Regions from separate parts of the Chryseobacterium sp. Chry.R1 genome, predicted to be linked through region 2. Evidence: riboswitches for the same ligand, from Rfam matches in the RefSeq annotation. Region 2 holds a riboswitch; each other region holds the start of a gene.
What was found. A riboswitch is a leader RNA that binds a small molecule or an ion and turns the genes downstream of it on or off. The one in region 2 is predicted to bind cobalamin.

Region 1: another riboswitch for cobalamin. It lies ahead of AAEU33_RS10745 (acyl-CoA thioesterase); the one in region 2 lies ahead of prpB (methylisocitrate lyase).
Region 3: another riboswitch for cobalamin. It lies ahead of AAEU33_RS03080 (TonB-dependent receptor); the one in region 2 lies ahead of prpB (methylisocitrate lyase).
Region 4: another riboswitch for cobalamin. It lies ahead of metE (5-methyltetrahydropteroyltriglutamate--homocysteine S-methyltransferase); the one in region 2 lies ahead of prpB (methylisocitrate lyase).

What each region holds. Positions count from the first base shown of each region.
Region 1 is NZ_CP151793.1:2,330,385-2,335,487, forward strand. It holds gene AAEU33_RS10725 (PspC domain-containing protein) at 1-782, opposite strand, end outside; gene AAEU33_RS10730 (PadR family transcriptional regulator) at 794-1,123, opposite strand; gene AAEU33_RS10735 (FG-GAP repeat protein) at 1,417-2,103, shown strand; gene AAEU33_RS10740 (HD domain-containing protein) at 2,109-2,699, shown strand; gene AAEU33_RS10745 (acyl-CoA thioesterase) at 2,736-3,119, opposite strand; cobalamin riboswitch at 3,232-3,410, opposite strand; gene AAEU33_RS10750 (hypothetical protein) at 3,466-4,266, opposite strand; gene AAEU33_RS10755 (DNA mismatch repair protein MutS) at 4,509-5,103, opposite strand, start outside.
Region 2 is NZ_CP151793.1:4,628,003-4,633,105, forward strand. It holds gene AAEU33_RS20570 (bifunctional 2-methylcitrate dehydratase/aconitate hydratase) at 1-636, opposite strand, end outside; gene prpC (2-methylcitrate synthase) at 682-1,833, opposite strand; gene prpB (methylisocitrate lyase) at 1,820-2,728, opposite strand; cobalamin riboswitch at 3,132-3,324, opposite strand; gene AAEU33_RS20585 (PLP-dependent aminotransferase family protein) at 3,590-5,002, opposite strand.
Region 3 is NZ_CP151793.1:632,519-637,621, reverse strand. It holds gene AAEU33_RS03095 (MbnP family protein) at 119-955, shown strand; gene AAEU33_RS03090 (cytochrome c peroxidase) at 942-1,994, shown strand; gene AAEU33_RS03085 (transporter) at 2,008-2,961, shown strand; cobalamin riboswitch at 3,062-3,246, shown strand; gene AAEU33_RS03080 (TonB-dependent receptor) at 3,358-5,103, shown strand, end outside.
Region 4 is NZ_CP151793.1:2,935,890-2,940,992, forward strand. It holds gene AAEU33_RS13255 (hypothetical protein) at 1-125, opposite strand, end outside; gene metE (5-methyltetrahydropteroyltriglutamate--homocysteine S-methyltransferase) at 453-2,762, opposite strand; cobalamin riboswitch at 3,021-3,207, opposite strand; gene AAEU33_RS13265 (Lrp/AsnC family transcriptional regulator) at 3,362-3,823, shown strand; gene AAEU33_RS13270 (Crp/Fnr family transcriptional regulator) at 3,837-4,370, opposite strand; gene AAEU33_RS13275 (VOC family protein) at 4,384-4,764, opposite strand; gene AAEU33_RS13280 (hypothetical protein) at 4,906-5,103, opposite strand, start outside.

The sequences.
Region 1 (5,103 bases), 2.3 Mb from region 2:
CCCATAAATCCGAAGACTACAAATACTCCGATCAGACAAGAAAAAGAGATCAGTGCGAAGATTCCTCCGAGAACATATCTCACTACGTTCCATATCCCGCTTCCTGCATTATTAATGTAAGGTTTGTTTTCGATGTATATTTCTCCGACTCTTTGAGTAGATTCGTTGGCAAATTGTACCAGCTTATTCGATTCATTTTTAAGATTGTCGAAGTTCATAGGCTTTCCCTTCATTTTCAAAAAATCTGCAGCAGTTTCTGCTTTGGGAAGTACGATCCACAGAATAATATAAAGTAGTGCAATAAGTGAAGAGGATATAGCAGCTGTAAATATACCCAGGATAAATACTCCAAGCCAGATTGCTCTCATGGCAGTAATATCCATTCCTACATAATGGGCCAGACCTGCACACACACCGGCGATCTTTTGTCTTTCAGGATCACGGAATAATTGTCTTTTGTCTGAATATTCTGCGCCTGAGTGGCCTGTTCTTTTAGAGTTTTTCTCTGAATAATATGCTTCTTCCTGTTCTTCGATTTTTTCTGGTGTTCCGATTTGTGCAATTACTCCTTCTACATCAGTATCGTTGATAACTTCTCTTTTTCCTAATGAATCTCTGAAGATTTCAACCATTCTTATTTCTATGTCATGCATTACCTCATCTGCTTCTGAAGCATCCAGAGAGCTTCTTAGGGCATTAAGGTAATCGCTTAGCTTTATGTATGCGTGTTCCTCTATTGTAAAAGAAAAACCTGCGAGTCCTATTGAGAGTGTCTTGTTCATAGCTTTGTTTTTTAATTTTTTTGAGTGATTTGGTTTACTGAATCTGTTAATTCGTTCCAGGTATTGAGAAGTTCACCTAAAAACAACTTTCCTTTTTCTGTAATCTGGTAGTATTTTCTCGGTGGGCCTCCTGTTGATTCTTCCCATCTGTAAGAGAGAAACTCACCATTTTTTAATCTTGTTAAAAGAGGGTAGAGTGTGCCTTCTACTACATCCAGTTTTCCTTTTTTTAGTTCATCTATAAGGTCGGAAACATACATTTCACGATGATTGATAAGACTTAAAATACAGAATTCCAGAATCCCTTTTCGCATTTGCGCTTTGGTATTTTCAGTATTCATCTTAATAAGGTTTTAATTAGTTATATTTAGAATCCGGTTCCTAGCTAGTTGAACCTATTCTTATTTTACATTACAAAGATATGTAATTAAAATGGTATTATGCAATACAAAGTAGTGAAATTTTTATTTATTTTTATTTAATTAACTGATTTTCAATCAAATAAATTTCATCTATTTTTTTAAGAAAATCAAAATCAATTAAAATAGAAGATAAATGATGGTCATTCTGAACGCTATTCTTATTTTTGTTATGGAAATTTCAGTCACCTGTATACTGAGCAAAAAAGTTAATTTTGAATAGTTCTGTAATCTTGATCATCTTTATTGTTTTAGGATCTTTTTGCTCCGGTCAGCAGCATTTTGAAATTAAAGATGGATCCTTATTGTATAATGCAGAAATCACTGTTCAGGATTGCGATGCTGATAAATGTAGTGGAAATGGTACAATTGTACTGAAAGATAAAAGGACCTCGCGGACTTTACAGGAGTTCACGTCTGATGATCTTTATTTTTACCTTGGTAAGAATCAACAACCTAGTGTTAATGTTATTCAGCTTTATGATGAACAGAGCCCGCTGATATTTAGAGATTTTAATTTTGACGGTTTTGAAGATATTGCTATCCGAAATGGTAATGAAAGCAGCTATGGTGGTCCTTCCTATGATGTATATGTCTATAATACGACAAGAAAGCAATTCGTGATCAATGAGGAATTAACTGATCTTGCCCGCGAAAATCTGGGAATGTTTCAGACAGATCCAAAAAGGAAAAGACTCATAACATTTTCTAAATCCGGTTGTTGCTGGCATTTAACCACAGAATACAGGGTGCTGCCCGGAAAAGGGCTTGATAAGATCTTTGAACTGGAAGAAGATGCCATGAATGGTGAATCTGTAAAAGTAACCCGACGCGAAAAGATTAAAAATAAATGGATCATAAAAACAAAGAGATATCCAATCAAAGAATATTATAAAGAATAGGAAACATGAAAATACAAAAGGAAATTGATTTTATTCTTGCTGTAGATGCATTAAAAAATGTACAGAGAAGGAATTATAATGCGGATGATTCAAGAAGAGAAAATACTGCTGAACACTCATGGCAGATCATTATTTTAGCACAGGTACTTTTCCCCTATGCTAAAAACAGGGCTGATATCGATCTGTTAAGGGTGATACGGATGCTTTCTATCCACGATCTGGTAGAAATAGAAGCTGGAGATACATTTTTATTTGACGAAAAAGCCATGGCGGGCAAATTTGAAAGAGAAAAATTGTCTGCCCAGAAGATTTTCGGGATTCTGGATGAACCTTTGCGTTCGGAATTCTTTAATTTATGGCTGGAATTTGAAGAAGAACAGACCCCTGATGCTATTTTTGCCTGTGCAATAGACAGGATCATGCCGTTTATCCTGAATTCGCATACTTCAGGAAAAAGCTGGACAGAAGCTAAGGTAACAGAAAGCCAGATCAGGAATATGCTGGAAAATGCCATCAGCCGGGCTTCTGATGAAATGGGAGAAGCATTCCAGCTTTTACTAAGTAAAAGTCTAGAAACAGAAAAAGTTTTAAGATAAATAAAAACGCAAGCCGAAGGCTTGCGTTTTTTCTGATTATAGTATCTGTACAGGCTTTTTAAATTCGTCTATAGCTACGAAAGTGAAATCTCCTACAATAGCTCTTTCTCTTTCATACGAATACATCTGTTCTGTATAAATTTCTACGTTTACCTTCATACTGGTAGTCCCGACATGGGAAACTGTTCCTATCAATTCTACAATAGTTCCTGCAGGAATAGGCTTTTTAAAATCAATTTTGTCGCTGCTTACGGTTACCACTCGTTTTCTTGCAAAGCGGGTAGCGGTAATAAATGCCACTTCATCCATCAATTGCATCGCTGTACCACCAAAAAGGGTATCGTAATGATTGGTTGTGTTGGGGAAAACCGCTTTAAAGATTCTGGTTTCAGATGCTTGAATTCTTTCTTCTGTAGTCATATTTCATTATTAAATTAAAGCGGGATGAAATTATTGAAATAAACAGAATAATCCAGGAATTAGTATATTCCTGAAAACATCCATCAGATCAATAAACTTCAGGCCGCGAAAGTTTCTTGTTCGAAGAAAAGGCAGGTCTCCTGACTTGTAACATCTTTAATCCCTTCCCATGCATGGCACAGTGGATCCTACATAAAGACTTTTGTTACTTACAGTTGCGCGACAGCTCGTGATTTTCACACGATTCCCTTTTAATCTGCGTTAGGCAGAACCCATTCCTGTGATGAATAAGTGGTAAGACTTTTTCAGGTGCAAAAATAAGGATAATACAGAGAAGTAAGGTGAATTATTCCGGATTTTTAAAAATAATCTGATGAGCCACCCGGCCCTGTTTGATTGTCCAGAGTGTGGTATACCTGTTTTCACCTGATCCGTTCACCATATAAAGGAAAATATTATCATTATCAATAGCAGCTACACTGATGTTATTGAAATCCATAGTAGGCTGGAACATATTTTTGATGGCTTCTCTCACAAAAACAGAGCCACGCCCCACCTGCTGTACCCGGATCGATTTGATTTCGGTCATCCCTTCCGGAAGTTCTTTGCTTATTCCCCAGGGTTTAACTTTATCAATGGTTAATATCGTTCCATCCGTATCTTTTTCCTGTTTACGGTAGCTGGCATTAGAAGGATAAATATCGATGATTACTTTACTCCTTTGAGCGGTAGGTATTTTGGGGTTGTTATTATCTGTGAAAATGAGTGATCTTCCGTTTTTGGATTTGGAAGGTGTGTATTGAGGCAACTGATCAATAAAGGCTACACGGTCTTTATTCACCATACCTTCCTTATCAAGATTTTCATATCTCACAAAAGGCTTTTCAGTATCCTGCTTATCGGGATATTTGATCCATAGCCATTCTGTTTCTCCGGGAGCCGGTTTTACATAAAGAAAAACATCCCCTTTACGCATTCTGATTTTGTCTACAATTTTTCTGTAATTATCCTTTGCCACCCGTACATTGGCATAGCCTTCTTCTGCTTTTACAACTCCAAAAGGAATTTTTTGCTGCCCTTTTAGGAAGGCTAATGAAAATAAACTGAAGGCAGATAAATAGAATGCTTTGTTTACAGAAATCATCATGAAAAATTTTTGATACTTCAAATATATAAATTAAAAGTATTTCGGAACATAATTATAGCTTCCTAAAATCTTCTTTATTTGCTAAAGAAAGTTTTTACAAAAGAAATTTATTCTATTAGGTTGGAGGGGATAGAAATTCGGTAAGGCGAAATTTTTTGGGAAGAAGGAAAGGGCAAGAGTAAAGAATAAAGAATAAAGAATAAGAGAGTGCTTTTAGCACTCTCCTTTATTATTATTAATTTTTAAATTCTTTCAAGCTCATCGGCATCAATGGTTGTTTTAAAGGTTCCATAATTGACAATCACTTTATTTCTTGAAATTTTTTCAATCGTGCCGACACTGGTACTTCCTGTAATACGCACCCGTTGTCCCACTTTCATCCAGATCTCACGATCGGTTTTGCGTTTTTCCTCTATTTTTTCGTTGGTTTCTGCGATTTTTTCAATAACCTCTTCTTTTTTCAGCTGCTGGGTGATCTTTCTTTTTACAATCTGAAGACGTTTGGTTTCATCTTTATCAGCACCTATTTTTCTGAATTTTTCCTGTTCTAAAATCTTCACGAAATCTTTTACCACATCCTTCCTGGATTTTCCCTTAACGTAGCTTTCGATAAAAGATTCTATTTTGTTCCCGAACTGAAGCTTCCGATGTTCTTCTTCATAGAGCTTTTGAAAATTGAATAATTTTTGCTGAAGTTGTTCATTCAGCTTTTGAAGGTTATCCCGTTTATCTTCTACCGATTCCTTTCTTTCAGCCAGATCTGTTTTAAGCTTTTCAACTTCAAATTTTTCCTGCTGTAGCTTAACAATGGTTTTATCAAGGTTTACAATATCGTGT
Region 2 (5,103 bases):
ACGGTATGTTCTTAAAGATTGTCCGTCCACAAAGGCCAATGAGATCGCATTGATCAGCTCATCACGGGTTAATCCAATTAATTTTCCTACAACGGCCGTAGAAGCCAACTTCACTAATAAAACGTGATCTAAACCTACTCTGTTGAATGAATTTTCAAGAGCAATTACTCCCTGAATTTCATGCGCCATGATCATGGCTTCCAGCACCTGCTTCATTTTCAAAGGAGCTTTTCCTTCTGCAATATGGGTTCTGGACAACCAGTCAGCGGTTGCTAAAATTCCTCCTAAGTTATCAGAAGGATGTCCCCATTCTGCAGCTAGCCACGTATCATTAAAATCCAGCCAACGAATAATAGCTCCAATATTGAAAGCCGCCTGAACCGGATCCAGTTGAAACTGAGTTCCCGGCACTTTTGCACCATTCGGAACAACAGTTCCTTTTACGATAGGCCCCAATAATTTCGTACATGCAGGATAAGTTAAAGCTTCCAATCCACATCCAATAGTATCTAAAAGGCAGTAGTGGGCCGTTTTCCAGGCCAGGTCGTTTTTAATTTCGAAGTTCAATACGTAATCTGCAATATCTGTTAATACCTGATCCGGTTGTGGTCTTTCATTTGAAATGTGTGATGACATCTTTTTGTTTTAAGTTTAATTAGTTTATATTTTAAATTGATTGTATTATCTGCTTGTGATAGGAACAAATTCTTTATTTTCAGGCCCGGTGTAATTGGCACTTGGACGGATAATTTTGCCATCCTGCCTTTGTTCAATGATGTGGGCACTCCATCCCGTGACTCTTGAAATAACAAATAACGGAGTGAACATAAGGGTTGGCACTCCCATCAGATGATACGAAACCGCTGAGAACCAATCCAGGTTAGGGAACATTTTCTTTTCTTCCCACATTATGGTTTCCAGCCTTTCAGCAATATGATAAAGCAACATATCTCCTGCCTCTTCGGAAAGTTCTTTCGCTACTTTTTTTATCACTACGTTTCGCGGATCCGATATGGTGTACACCGGATGTCCAAATCCAATAATTACTTCTTTGTTACCAATACGCCTTCTGATATCCTCTTCCGCTTCATCCGGGGAATTATAACGACTCTGAATTTCGAAAGCCACTTCATTCGCCCCACCATGTTTAGGACCTCTTAAAGCACCGATAGCTCCCGTTATACAGGAATAAAAATCTGAAGAGGTTCCCGCAATAACACGCGCAGTAAAAGTAGAAGCGTTAAATTCATGCTCTGCATAAAGATTAAGAGAGATTTCCATTGCCTTCACCCAGGAATCAGGTGCTTTTTTACCATGTAACAGGTGAAGAAAATGGCCCCCAATAGTATCATCATCAGTTTCTACATCAATCTCTTTTCCGTTATGCGTATAATGATACCAATACAAAAGTCCGGAACTGAATGATGCCAGTAATTTGTCTGCAATATCCCTTGCTCCCGCCACATTATGATCGTCTTTTTCAGGCTGAATACTTCCAATTGCTGAAACCATGGAGCGCATTACATCCATCGGATGGGCAGCTGCAGGAATACTTTTCAGGATATTTCTTACAGAATGTGGTAATCCTCTCAGTGATTTTAATTTGGCTTTATAGTTTTTTAACTGGGCTCCTGTTGGTAGCTGTCCGTAAATAAGAAGATAGGCTACTTCCTCAAATTCTGCTTTTTCTGCGAGGTCCAAAATGTCATAACCTCTGTAATGGAGATCATTTCCACTTTTTCCTACACTGCAAAGGGCAGTATTACCTGCGGCAACCCCTGAAAGCGCTACACTTTTCTTAGGCTTAAATGTTGATTCGTTATTCGTTGACATTCTTGTTCTGTTTAAATAGGTTATCTAATTTTTGTTCGTAATCATGGTATCCAATGCTTTTGTAAAGCTCTTCCCGAGTCTGCATGGTATCAATTACGTGAGCCTGGGTTCCGTCTTTCCGGATATGCTCGTAAACATTCATTGCTGCCTTATTTGCCGCCCGGAAAGCAGAAAGGGGATATAAAATCAAACCGACTCCCGCATCTTTCAGTTCATCAGCAGTATACATTTTAATCATTCCGAATTCTGTAATATTGGCCAGTACAGGAATACCTGTAGCGTCTACAAACTTTTGATAATAGCTTAAATCAGGAACAGCCTCCGCAAAGATGAAATCTGCTCCGGCTTCTTTATAGGCAACAGCCCTTTCCAATGTTTTTTCAAGTCCTTCATTGGCAAAAGCATCTGTACGTGCCCCGATCACAAAATTTTCATCCGTCCGCGCATCAACAGCAGCCTTCAAACGGTCTACCATTTCATCTTTGCTTACCACTTCTTTACCTGGACGGTGTCCACAACGTTTCGCTCCCACCTGGTCTTCAATATGCAAAGCACCTGCTCCGGCTTTAATTAATGATTTTACAGTTCTTGCTACGTTGAATGCCGAAGGACCAAACCCCGTATCTACATCCACCAATAGAGGTAAATCACATACATTGGTTATTCGCTGAATATCGATCAGAACATCCTCAAGGGTCGTAATTCCCAGATCCGGAATTCCCAACGATCCTGCAGCAATTCCTCCTCCGGAAAGATAAATAGCATTGAATCCTGCCTGTTGCGCCAGCAATGCATGATTGGCATTGATAGCCCCGACAATCTGAAGAGGGTTTTCTTTTTGCATCGTCTCCCGGAAACGTAATCCGGCAGACTCTAGACTTACATTTTTACTCATCTTTAATATTATTGTTCGTTTTGATGTATTTTAATTCACATTCTTCCAACAATTTAAAGAAAGATTATTCTTTAAATGATTAAAATAATTAAACGACCTATAAACCTTAATGAATGGTTGAACAGCCCATTACATTTTCATGTAATAACAATCCGGTTAAAGATTGCTGCCATCAGCCTGTAATGCTTATAAATCAATATAAAAGGTGCTGATAAAACTTCACAATACTTTGTAAAAGAGAAAATTATGGAAAGGGACTAATACGAGCAAGCTGTAGAAATGATACAGCCCTGAAAAGCAAAACCTGTAAACCATTTCTTAAAAATGATAATGTACACAAAAAGATATCGGGCACTGTTATCACATCGTATCATACCTGACTATAAGCTTCAGATCGCGAAAGCATCGTCAATTCGAAATAGGCAGGTCTCCTGACTTGTAACAATTTTTATCGTCCTTCCCATTCAAAAAAGAACAGTGGACCCTGATTGATAAAAACCTTTTGAGTGTTACTTACAGTTGCGCGACAGTTCGTGATTCACACACGATTCCCTTTTAATTCACAGCTAAGTGTAACCAATTCCGGTTGATAAAGAAGTATAAATGAACTCCTTGGTGGTAAATATAGGTATTTTATTGAAACACGAAAATAATTATTTACGAACAACAGTTAGGAATTCGTAATTCTTTGAAAATAGGCATTATAAATATATTTTCAATTTTCAAAATCATAATTAAAATGATCTTGATTATGTAAAAATCACTTGCAAAAAAATCCGACAAACACAATTATTGAGAAAAGCATATGCTCTCAATATGAAAATATGATTCTGAATTAACAGATAAAAGCCTGAAAAACACTCACAATATCTGTTTCAAATTCTCACCTATATTTTGCAAAGCCAACAGGCTATGGGATGTGATACGTTCTGCAAAAATAATCCTGAAATGGCACCTGAACTGATCGGTAATGCTAAAAATTTCTCCTGGAGTAAATAATATTCTTTGCTGTTCGCAATAAGCGTAAAATTTCTCCATATCTACTCCTTCAGGCAAACTTCCCCAAATGCTGTATCCACCCTGAGGATCTTCAAAATAAGACCCATCCGGAAAATGGCTTTTTAATACCTCTAGCACATCTTTAGCCTGCTTATATAGTTGTTTACGAAATGAACGCAAATGTTTATCATAACTATGGTCTTCAAGCAGTTTAATGACCAGTTCCTGATATAGCGGAGCAACAGATCTTCCTAAGGCAAACCTGGTTCTCTCTGCTTCCGCATGGAATTTTCCCGAATGCATCCATCCCAGGCGAATACCAGGAGCCAATGTTTTGGAAAAAGAAGAAAAAGTTATTACCCAACCACCGGTATCAAAACTCCCGATCCCCGAAGGTCTCTCATTGCCAAAATATAGGTCTCCGTAAATATCATTTTCGATAATCGGAAACTCATATTCTTCCGCAATGGAAAGCAGTTCTTTTTTTACAATATCAGACATCAGAATTCCGGTAGGATTGTGAAAATTAGGTGTAACTACAAGAGATCTGATATTATGATCCGCGCATATCTTTTTTAAATATCCCGTATCAAAACCATCTCTATCCCGGACAGGAATTTCTATGGCTTTAAGTTTCAGATTGGCAATTACTTCCAAAACAGAAAAAACGCACGGACTTTCAACAGCAATGAGATCACCGGCATTTGTCACAGATGCCAGGGCAATGTAAAGTGCCTGCAATGCTCCATCTGTAATGATTAATTTTTCAGGATGTAATATGTATCCATATTGAGAAGCACGTTTAGCGATAAGATCTCTTAGTTCTAATGACCCGTTAGCAGGATAGTAGCGAAGAAGTGAAGTCCCTTTTTCGCGGATCACTTCCTGCATTTTTTTTAAAATGAGCTTTTGCGGAATCAAAAGATCCGTAGGTGCTGCCGAATTAAATGAGGTATATTCGGAGGGCTTATTTCTTGATGAAATCAGAGCAACGTTTTTATTGAAAACTTCATTTTTTGAGACTGGGTAAAGTGGTAAGATTTCACTGTTTATTTGTGGAATATCAGCTGCTACAAAATAACCGGAACGGGGAATATTTTTCACCCATCCTTTCATCACCAGATGATCATAACCACTTTGAACCGAACTTGTACTCAGATGATAATTTTCTTTAATCTCTCTCACAGACGGTAGACGGGTGCCGGGCTTAAACATTCCAGTCTTTATTTTATCTTCAATAGCAGTGGTAAAAATCTCATATCTGTACGTCTTCATGGCGTTTCATCTTTTTCATAGCAAATGTACAAATGTGTTTGCACAAATGATTAAAAACCAACTGTACTGATTCAATTGTACTCAACTGTACTCATACAACA
Region 3 (5,103 bases), 840 kb from region 2:
TTCACTTTATAATTCTAAAGTGCTAAAACTTTTATGCCTATTGGGATTGAGAAAATGAATGTTTTCAACATTCGATGCTTATTTCTATTCAAACAAATACAATTTAAAAAAATCAACAATGAAAATTTATAAATTTTTATCTCTATTGTTTATTGGCCTTATATTACTTAGTGCTTCATCATGTCAAAGTAATGACGATAGGGATAATTCACAGGATACTACACCGGGAAACCTACAGATAAAGTTTGAAAACGGATTCAATAACCTTGGCGGTATTGTTTTGAATCAGACAACCCAAACTTCTTCAAGCGGACAAAAACACCAGTTTTCTACTTTAAAATATATTATAAGTAATATCAGCCTGATTGATGAATCCGGAAAAGAATTTAAATACAATGAAAATAATCCTGATAAAGGAGCCTTTATCATAGACCAGGCAGATGCCGTAGCAGGAATCGTTTATGTAAACCTTACCGGAATTCCTAAAAACAATTATAAAAAAGTGAAGTTCGGTCTGGGAATCAGCCAGAATGCTTATCTCTTGGGAATGGACGGGCAGGCAGAGTTTTGGAATAAAGCTAAAACAAAAGGAATGTCCTGGTCCTGGGCTGCGGGCTATGTTTTTGTAAAACTGGAAGGAAAATACGGAAGTACTGCGGCAGAGAAGGAGTTTATGAATCATACGGGAAATATGGGAAATGTAGCGGCTAATAATACTCCTGATTTATACCGGGAAATTACTTTAGACCTCCCAACAACGGCTAGAGTGACCGGAAAAATAAGACCGTCGATTCATATTCTGGCCGATCTTAATCAGTATCTGAGTGGTGACACAAAACTTACCCTGAATACATCTAACGATATGATGATGGGGTCGAGTCCGCATTTGGTAAGTGTAACCAACAACCTTACTAAAATGTTTACCGTAAACCACGTTCATAATGATGAAGATTAAAAATATTCTGAAGGCAGGATTGATTATTGTTACATTTTTTAATATCATATCGTGCTCAGATGAGGTTATTGAGCCATTGGAAAAGGATGAGGCTTATAACTTACAGTTTCCAGCTTATTTTCCTGAAATGACGTTTGATAAAACTGGGAATCCGGTCACCAAAAATGCAGTAGAGCTGGGAAGGAAATTATTCTACGAAGGAAGGCTTTCCCGAAATAATACCATTTCGTGCGGATTCTGCCATATACAGGAAAATGCTTTTACGCACCATGGGCATAATGTGAGCCATGGCGTGGATGACAGGATCGGAATACGCAATGCCCCTCCTATCCAGAATATGGCATTCTTAAAACGATATATGTGGGACGGGGTAATTCATAACCTTAATGAGCAACCCATTATTCCTATTACCGACGCAAACGAAATGGATAGTTCAATGCCTGAAGTGATTGCTAAATTAAATGCCGACAGTAAGTATAGAAATCTTTTCAAAGCCGCTTATGGTGATGAATATATTACAGGGGAAAGGGTTTTGAAGGCTTTGTCACAGTTCATGGTAACGATGATTTCTGCTAATTCTAAGTATGACCAGTATAAGAAGGGAAAAGCAACTTTTACTACAACGGAAATGAAGGGAATGGCACTATTCCAGCAGAAATGTTCCTCATGCCATAGCGGAGAATTGTTTACGGATGAAAGTTTCCGCAATACAGGAATGTATTACAATAGTCAGTTTAAGGATGCCGGGCGTTACAGGGTAACATTAGATCAGGTAGATTGGATGAAATTCCGGGTACCCAGCTTAAGAAATGTGGAATATACAGCACCTTATATGCATGACGGGAGATTCTATACCCTGGATGCTGTTCTTAATTTTTACTCAGATAATGTAGAGGACAATCCTAACCTTGATCCGCTGCTTAAACAAAACGGACATATCGGACTCACAATGAACAGTGCGGAGAAGCAGTCCATTATTGCTTTCCTGAAAACTCTATCTGATAAAGACTTTGTTACCAACCCAAAATTCTCAGAATAAATTTGAATCAAACATGAAAAACATTTTTTTAATAGTATTGGGTTTATTTTTATGCCAAATAGCCTATGCAGAACCCATAAGAGACAGTTTGTATATTCCTGAAAATAGCTTTAACCCCAGCAAATTTTTTGATGATGATTGTGATGCTTGTGGCTGTGCTGCAGGAAATGGATCATCAGGATTTGAGTCTTTGCTTAATCCTCAATTTATAGGAATAAAATATTTTGCACAGCATTATAAAGCCAAAGAAAACCTTTTTGTGAATGATCTCACCCAGGATCAGTACTTCAATACCGTCCAGTTATGGGGAAAAGTTCCCATTACGAAAAAGCTGAGTGTTTACGGGAGTTTCCCTTTTCAGTTTCATGAAAAAAAAACAATGCAGGGAGACATCAGAATTAATGGAATAGGGGATCTGAATGTAATGGGTATTTATCAGCTGATCAATTCTAAAGATGCATCTCACCAATTAAATGGAGGATTAGGAATAAAAGTTCCGTTAGGAAGATTTGATGAAAAAGGAATTACGGGAGTGAATCCGAGTTTCCAATTGGGAACAGGAAGCTGGGATTACCAGATGGTTGTGAACTATAAATACCAAAAGAACAAAGTTGCGGTAATTGTTAATACGGATTATGCTGTTAAAGGTGAAAATAAGAAGTATTATCAGTTTGGAAACCAATGGAACTATGCAGCTACCGGATTTTATCAGCTTCATGCGGACAAAAAAATGATCTTTTCCGGGAAAGCCGGATTACAGGGAGAAGTATATGATAGGAATAAGCAATTTGATGAAGCCTTACCGGATACTGCCGGAAGTGCTTTATATGGAAAATTAGGCTTTGAACTTTCTTATAGTAAATGGAGCCTGGGTAGTGAACTGATGCTTCCTGCCTATTCAAACCTAGCGGGTGGAAACATTGAAGCTAAATCCAGATTCAGTGTGTTTATTAATTTTGGGATATAAAAATCAAATGAACATTCCGTTACTCATGTAATGGAATGTTTGTTTTTATTCTGTTGAAAATCATTTTATTAAGTATAATATTGTTTCTAAGAAGAATTTTCTATCTTTGCCGGAATCTGGTGAGCTGTAAAAGGCTTTTAAAAGGGAATCCGGTGTAAATCCGGAACAGACCCGCTGCTGTAAACTCTAAACCAAAATTTTTGATGTATATATCCACTGTTTTTAATGGGAAGGATTTCAAAAATGGAGTAAGTCAGAAGACCTGCCAGAAGATTAAAGTTTGATGCTTTCGTGGAATAAAGCTAAGGACAACAATGCTTCTGTGCAGTTATGGCTGTACAATGTTATTGCTGCTTTCTTATATCCATTAGTGTCAAGATTATTCTCAATGAGCTAATGGAACCGAAATTTACTTTTACAACTAAAAAAATAATTATCACAATCCTTGTGCTAATTAACCAGCTTTATTTTTCTCAGTCAAGAGATAGTATAAAGGAAAAAGGGATCCTTCCGGTTACCATTTATAAAAAAGATTTTAAAGAAATTCTTCCCGCTCAAACTCTTTCAGGAGAACAGCTGGAAAGGTTGAACAGCCAGTCCGTAGCCGATGCATTACGCTATTTTTCGGGAGTACAGATCAAGGATTACGGTGGAATTGGCGGATTGAAAACGGTTAATATCCGAAGCATGGGTAGCCAGCATGTCGGTGTTTTCTATGATGGGATTCAATTGGGAAATGCACAAAACGGGGTTATCGATCTGGGAAAGTTTTCGCTGGATGATATCGGAGAAATTTCATTATACAACGGACAGAAAAGTGAAATCTTTCAGCCTGCAAAAGATTTTGGATCTTCCGGCTCAATTTATCTCCAACCCAAGACTCCTTATTTCTCCGGAAATAAAAAAACAAATCTTGTACTTAGAATAAAAAACAGCTCAATCGATCTTTTCAACCCGTCATTTCGATTGGAGCAAAAGCTTTCAGATAAAATTTCCGCAAGTTTCAGCTCCGAATTTATACAGAGTGACGGACAATATAAATACAAATACCAGAAAAAACACCCCGATGGTACTATAGCCAATGATACAATTGCAACAAGATATGATTCTTATATTACTGCCAAAAGATTTGAGACCAGCCTGCAGGGAAATCTGAATAATGGAGACTGGAATGTCCGGGGCTACGGATATATTTCAGATCGTGGGATTCCCTCAGCAATTGTGAATAATGGTTTTGATCCGAAAGGACAAAAATTACTTGATAGAAATTATTTTGTTCAGGCTCACCTAAGGAAAAAAATATTTCCAAAATTTGAGACTCAGCTCAAAGCTAAATTTGCCTACGACTATACCCGGTATATGGATACGGTAAATGTAGCTGAAACAGCTTTAAAAACAGATAATACATATATCCAGAGAGAATTATATTTATCATCTTCCAATATCTACTCAATTACACCAAACTGGGATGTTAGTGCTAATGTTGATTTCCAGTATAATAATCTGGATTCCGATCTTAAGCTTTTCTCATTTCCCACACGTTATACCTCATTGGTTGCTTTTGCAACCACTTACCAATGGAACCGGTTTAAGTTTCTTGGAAGTGTTTTAGGCACTTTTATTCGGGAGAATGTTGAACGTAATTCCAAGTCGCCTGATAAGAGTGAATGGACACCCTCTGCATTTTTGAGTTACCAGCCACTGGCCTTTAAGAATTTAACAGTGAGAGCATTTTATAAAAGGATTTTTAGAATGCCGACTTTCAATGACCTGTACTATACTATGATCGGGAATGTTTTTCTTAAACCTGAACTTACCAATCAATATGACATAGGTTTTACTTATCAGAAGACTTACGACCATCAGGTTCTGAAAAGTATTTACTTCAAGGCAGACGGGTATTATAACAAAGTGGAAAATAAGATCATTGCAGTACCCACAACCAATCTTTTCAGATGGATGATGACGAATCTTGGAGATGTTCAGATCATAGGATCAGATGTGAATATACAGGCTGAGCTGGACCTTGGGAAAGTAATATTGAAGCCATTGTTGAGCTATACCTACCAAAGTGCACGCGATTTTACTGAAAAAGGAGAGTCATATTATGGAGATCAGATTCCTTATGTGCCATGGCATTCA
Region 4 (5,103 bases), 1.7 Mb from region 2:
TTGGTGGGATAATCTTTTGAATAAACATCAATAGTATCCAAATGGCTGTAGTTTTTATGTTTTAGTTCTTTTGACTGACCTAGTAATGATCCTGAAATTGTAATTAAAATAAATAGAATTTTCATATTACTTCTGTAGTTTGGAATTTACAATTTTAATAATTCTAACAGTTCCAATTAACTGAGATTCTTCAAATCTTAAATCCCTGCTGTTTTTAATTTTCTTTGAAAATATTCCTACGGTAAAATATTAACTTCTGCATTTACCAAGTTCCCATGAAAATATAGCTCCTAAGTTTTAAATATAACAAAACATAAATATATGATATTTTGTTTTTCGTGATAAAAATTTCCTACGAATTCTTCTGTAGTCATTGATTTATTTTATTAAACAAAAAAAGCAGAAGCTTACGCCTCTGCCTTACAATATAAAAAAAATAATAATCAGTTCTATTATACTTTCTCAGTCGAATAAGCTGCAGCCACTTCTTTCGAAGCTGCTACCATAGCGATCAATGCTTTTTCTGTTTCCTCCCAATGACGGGTTTTCAATCCGCAATCCGGATTTACCCAAAGCTGTTCTGCCGGGATTACGGCTTGTGCTTTTTTCAGCAATGTGACCATTTCCTCTTTTGATGGAACTCTTGGAGAGTGAATGTCATATACTCCGGGGCCGATCTCGTTTGGATATTTAAAGTCTGCGAAAGCATTTAATAACTCCATTTGGCTTCTTGAGCATTCTATCGTGATGACATCGGCATCCATATCGGCGATATTGTGGATAATGTCATTAAACTCGGAATAACACATATGAGTGTGGATCTGTGTAGCATCCTCGACACCGCTTGCGGAGATTCTGAAAGCTTCTACAGCCCATTGAAGGTAATTTTGCCATTCTGCCTTACGCAAAGGAAGACCTTCTCTGATAGCTGGTTCATCGATCTGGATAATTCTGATTCCTGCTTTTTCAAGATCGTTTACTTCATCACGGATTGCCAAAGCAATCTGCTTACAGGTGGTCGAACGAGGCTGATCATCACGTACAAATGACCATTGAAGAATGGTTACAGGGCCGGTCAACATTCCTTTTACCCATTTTTGGGTTAATGACTGGGCATATTGCGACCAGTAAACCGTCATTGGCTGAGGCCTGTGAACATCTCCATAAATAACCGGTGGTTTTACACAGCGGCTTCCGTAGCTTTGAACCCATCCGTTTTGAGTAAATGCAAATCCTGCGAGCTGTTCCCCAAAATACTCGACCATATCGTTGCGTTCAAATTCTCCATGTACCAATACATCAATTCCGATTTCCTCTTGCCATTGGATGGTTCTCTGTGTTTCTTCTTTAAGCAGCTGATCATATTTCTGGGCAGTCAGGTCTCCTTTCTTGAATTGAGCTCTCCAGCTTCTTACTTCTTTGGTTTGAGGAAAGGACCCAATTGTTGTTGTCGGAAATAAAGGAAGCTCCAATGCCTTCTGCTGTGCTTCTTTTCTCACATTAAAAGGACTGTTTCTCTGTGCGTCACTTTCTGTAGTTACGGCAATACGGTTTTTCACATCCTGATTGTGAATCAGTGTTGAAACTTTTCGGTTTTCAATAGCTTTTTTATTTTCAGCTAATTCCTGTAAAGTATTGTAATCCGGGTTTTCTGAAGCTAATTTTTTTAAGGTAACAATTTCATAAACTTTTTGCCTGGCGAAAGCCATCCATTGTTTGATCTCCGGAGATAGTATATTTTCATTTTTCTCCAGGTCAAGATCGAAAGGAGAATGAAGTAATGAACATGACGGTGCAATGAAAACTCTTTCAGAACCTAATGCAGCAATAGCTTTTTTGATGAAAACCAGAGACTGATTGAAATCGTTTTTCCAGATATTTCTTCCGTCTACGACTCCTAATGAGAGGATTAATGTTTCAGGAATTGCATTGATGACCTCATCCAATTGTTCCGGGGCTCTTACCAGATCAATGTGTAGTGCATCAACAGGTAGAGTAGTGGCCAATGAAAGGTTATCTTTTAACCCATCAAAATAGGTGGTCACAATGAATTTAAGGTTCGGAAACTGTTTGGCAATTTCAGCATAAATGTTCTGGTAAACTTCTTTTGCTTTCTGATCAAGGTCTAGTGCTAAAAACGGCTCATCCAGCTGGATCCATTCTGCTCCGTTTTTTTCAAGCTCTTTTAAGATCTCGACGTAAACCGGAAGAAGATTTTGTGCTAAATCCAATTTATCAAAACCTTCTTCTTTTTCTTTTCCTAATAATAAATAGGTTACCAATCCAAGGATAACAGGCTTTGTATGAATTCCTGCTTCCTTCGCTTCAATAAACTCATTGACGATTTTATGGGAGAATAATTTGAATTGCTGATCTTTTTGGAATTCTGGAACGATATAATGATAATTGGTATCAAACCATTTTGTCATTTCCATGGCTGTAATATCGTGTCCTTCTTTCTGATAACCTCTGGCCATAGCAAAGTAAAGATCTAGCTCATTTGATGTAATATCCTGATAACGGGAAGGAATAGCTCCAACAGATAATGTCATGTCCAATACCTGATCATAAAAAGAAAAGTCATTGGATGGAATCAGATCAATTCCTGCTTCTTGTTGTAGTTCCCAGTTTTGCTTTCTGATCTTTTTTCCTGCCTCTAAAAGTTCCTGTAACGATGTTTTACCTGCCCAATATAGTTCGCAGGCTTTTTTAAGTTCTCTGTTGCTACCGATTCGCGGATAGCCAAGGATGTGTGTTTGCATTTTCTTTAAACTTTTAATTAAATTTTGGTTTTAAAAGTTCTTATAATGCTTCATGACGCAATCGGGAAATAGTTTTTAGCAATAGAGAAGATACAATATAGACGTAATTTTTCCAGTGAGGGATAGTTTGTTGAGTAGCCTGAAATTAATTTTCATAAAAAACATTACGTTTAAACTCAAATAAATTCTGAGTTTAAAACCCAATTCAATACGTTCAAAAGTATCATCTGTATGACCAAAAGCTTCAGACCGCGAAAGCATTGTCAATTCGGAACAGGCAGGTCTCCTGACTTGTAACAGTTTTTGTCATCCTTCCCGCTTGTGGCAGTGGATATTCGGGGACAAAAACCTCTGTTGTGTTACTTACAGTTGCGCGACAGCTCGTGATTTTCACACGATTCCCTATTAATCTACCTTAAGTAAAACCTTTTCCGTTTGATGAAGTATGTTAAAGAACAAAATAGGGTGTAAAGGTATTAATTTAAGATGTTTAATTGGCGTAAATGCAAAAATTAAGGATATTGTTTTGTTTGAATTGAATTTGTGAGTTATTTATTCTGTAAATTTGAAAATATAAATCGAAAAAAGAATATTATCCTGTGGAAAGACTAGACGATAAAGACCTTCAATTGTTAAGAATCCTTCAAAAAAATGCAAAATTGACCGTTAAAGAATTGGCAAAGGAAATTAACCTTTCTCCATCTCCTGTTTTTGAGCGTGTTAAAAGGTTGGAGCAGGAGGGTTATATCAAACATTATGCAGCTGTCTTAGAAGCTGAGAAACTGAATCGTGGTTTTACAGTTTTCTGTCAGGTTAAATTAAAGATCCACGACAGGTCTGTGGGAAATGATTTTGTACAGGAAATTACACTGATAGACGAAGTTGCGGAATGCTATAATATTTCGGGCGATTTTGATTTCCTTCTCAAAGTTCAGGTACGCGATATGAAACACTACCAGGATTTTGTATTTAATAAATTAGGTTCCGTCGACTCGATAGGTAGCACACACAGTACTTTTGTAATGGCAGAAGTGAAGAATAACCATGGAGTTACTATATAGAGTACATCTCTTATTAGATTTTTTTTCCTCTGATCCTGCTTAATGATACAGACGTGATACCAAGATAAGATGCAATATAATACTGAGGAACCCGGCGGAAAATCTCGGGGGATTGCTTTATAAGCTCATTATATCTTTCCTCTGCAGAATCTTTTATACGGGAAATAAAGAGCTTCTGATATTTAAGTAAGCGTTCCTGTAGATAGCTGTAATAAAGTTCCTTGCTGTCCGGATTATTTTCAATTATTTGTCTGAAATCCTCAATAGAAGTGCTGTATACAGTACAGGGTTCTATCGTTTCGATATTATAAATACTTGGAGAATTATAAAACAAACTTTCCCACGACGAAATAAAGTTTCCTTCAAACAAAAACTGAAATGTAATTTCCTTACCGTCATTATTAAGCCAACCTCTGGCAACTCCTTTTTTGAGATAGTAAAATTTACGTGCCATCTTACCTTCTTCCGTTAGCAAGGTTTTGTTGGGTAATTCTTCCTGTTCAAAATTACTAAGGATTTTAGCCAAGGCGTTTTTATCTGGGGACATGCTCACGAAGATTTTAAATATAATTACTCACTTCAATCAGGTTCTGATCAGGATCCCGGAAGTAGACGGACCTTATTTTGCCTGTTGCCCCGGTTCTGATAACAATACCCTCGATGATTTCGATGTTTTTTTCTTTAAGTTCTTTTAAAATATCATGTACATCTGTTGTGGCAATAAAGCACAGATCTGCAGAACCGGGAGTAGCATGTAGTGCCTTTGGCTCAAATTCATTGCCTTTCTGATGCAGGCTGATTTTTTGGTTTCCAAAAGCAAGCGCTTTCCGGTTATCTCCGAATGAGACCGCTTCAAATCCCAGGATGTCTGTATAAAAAGAGATGGTTTTTTCGATATCAGCTACCGTTAGAACGATATGATCAATGTTTTGAATTTCCATGGTTTTGTTTTTAATGTAAAAAGATCAGAAGGTAAGATTTCTCTGATCATCGGTTATAATGCACAATTATAGACGGAAAAAATGGTAAGAAAAGCAGTGAAAATATTATTTGGGATGTTGATATTTATATATCATCCAGTGCTATTTTCTAGTACCATTTATATAGATTATCTCAGGCTTTTTTCCGTCTAAATCCCTTTTATTCCGACCAAAAATACCTATTTCAATATCATTTGGGTTTTTATTCTCAATTTCAGAAGGGCTTACATAAGTATACATTCCATATCCGTGACCTGAAACGATCCAACCCTCAGTTTTATTTAGGTGGATAGTCCCAAA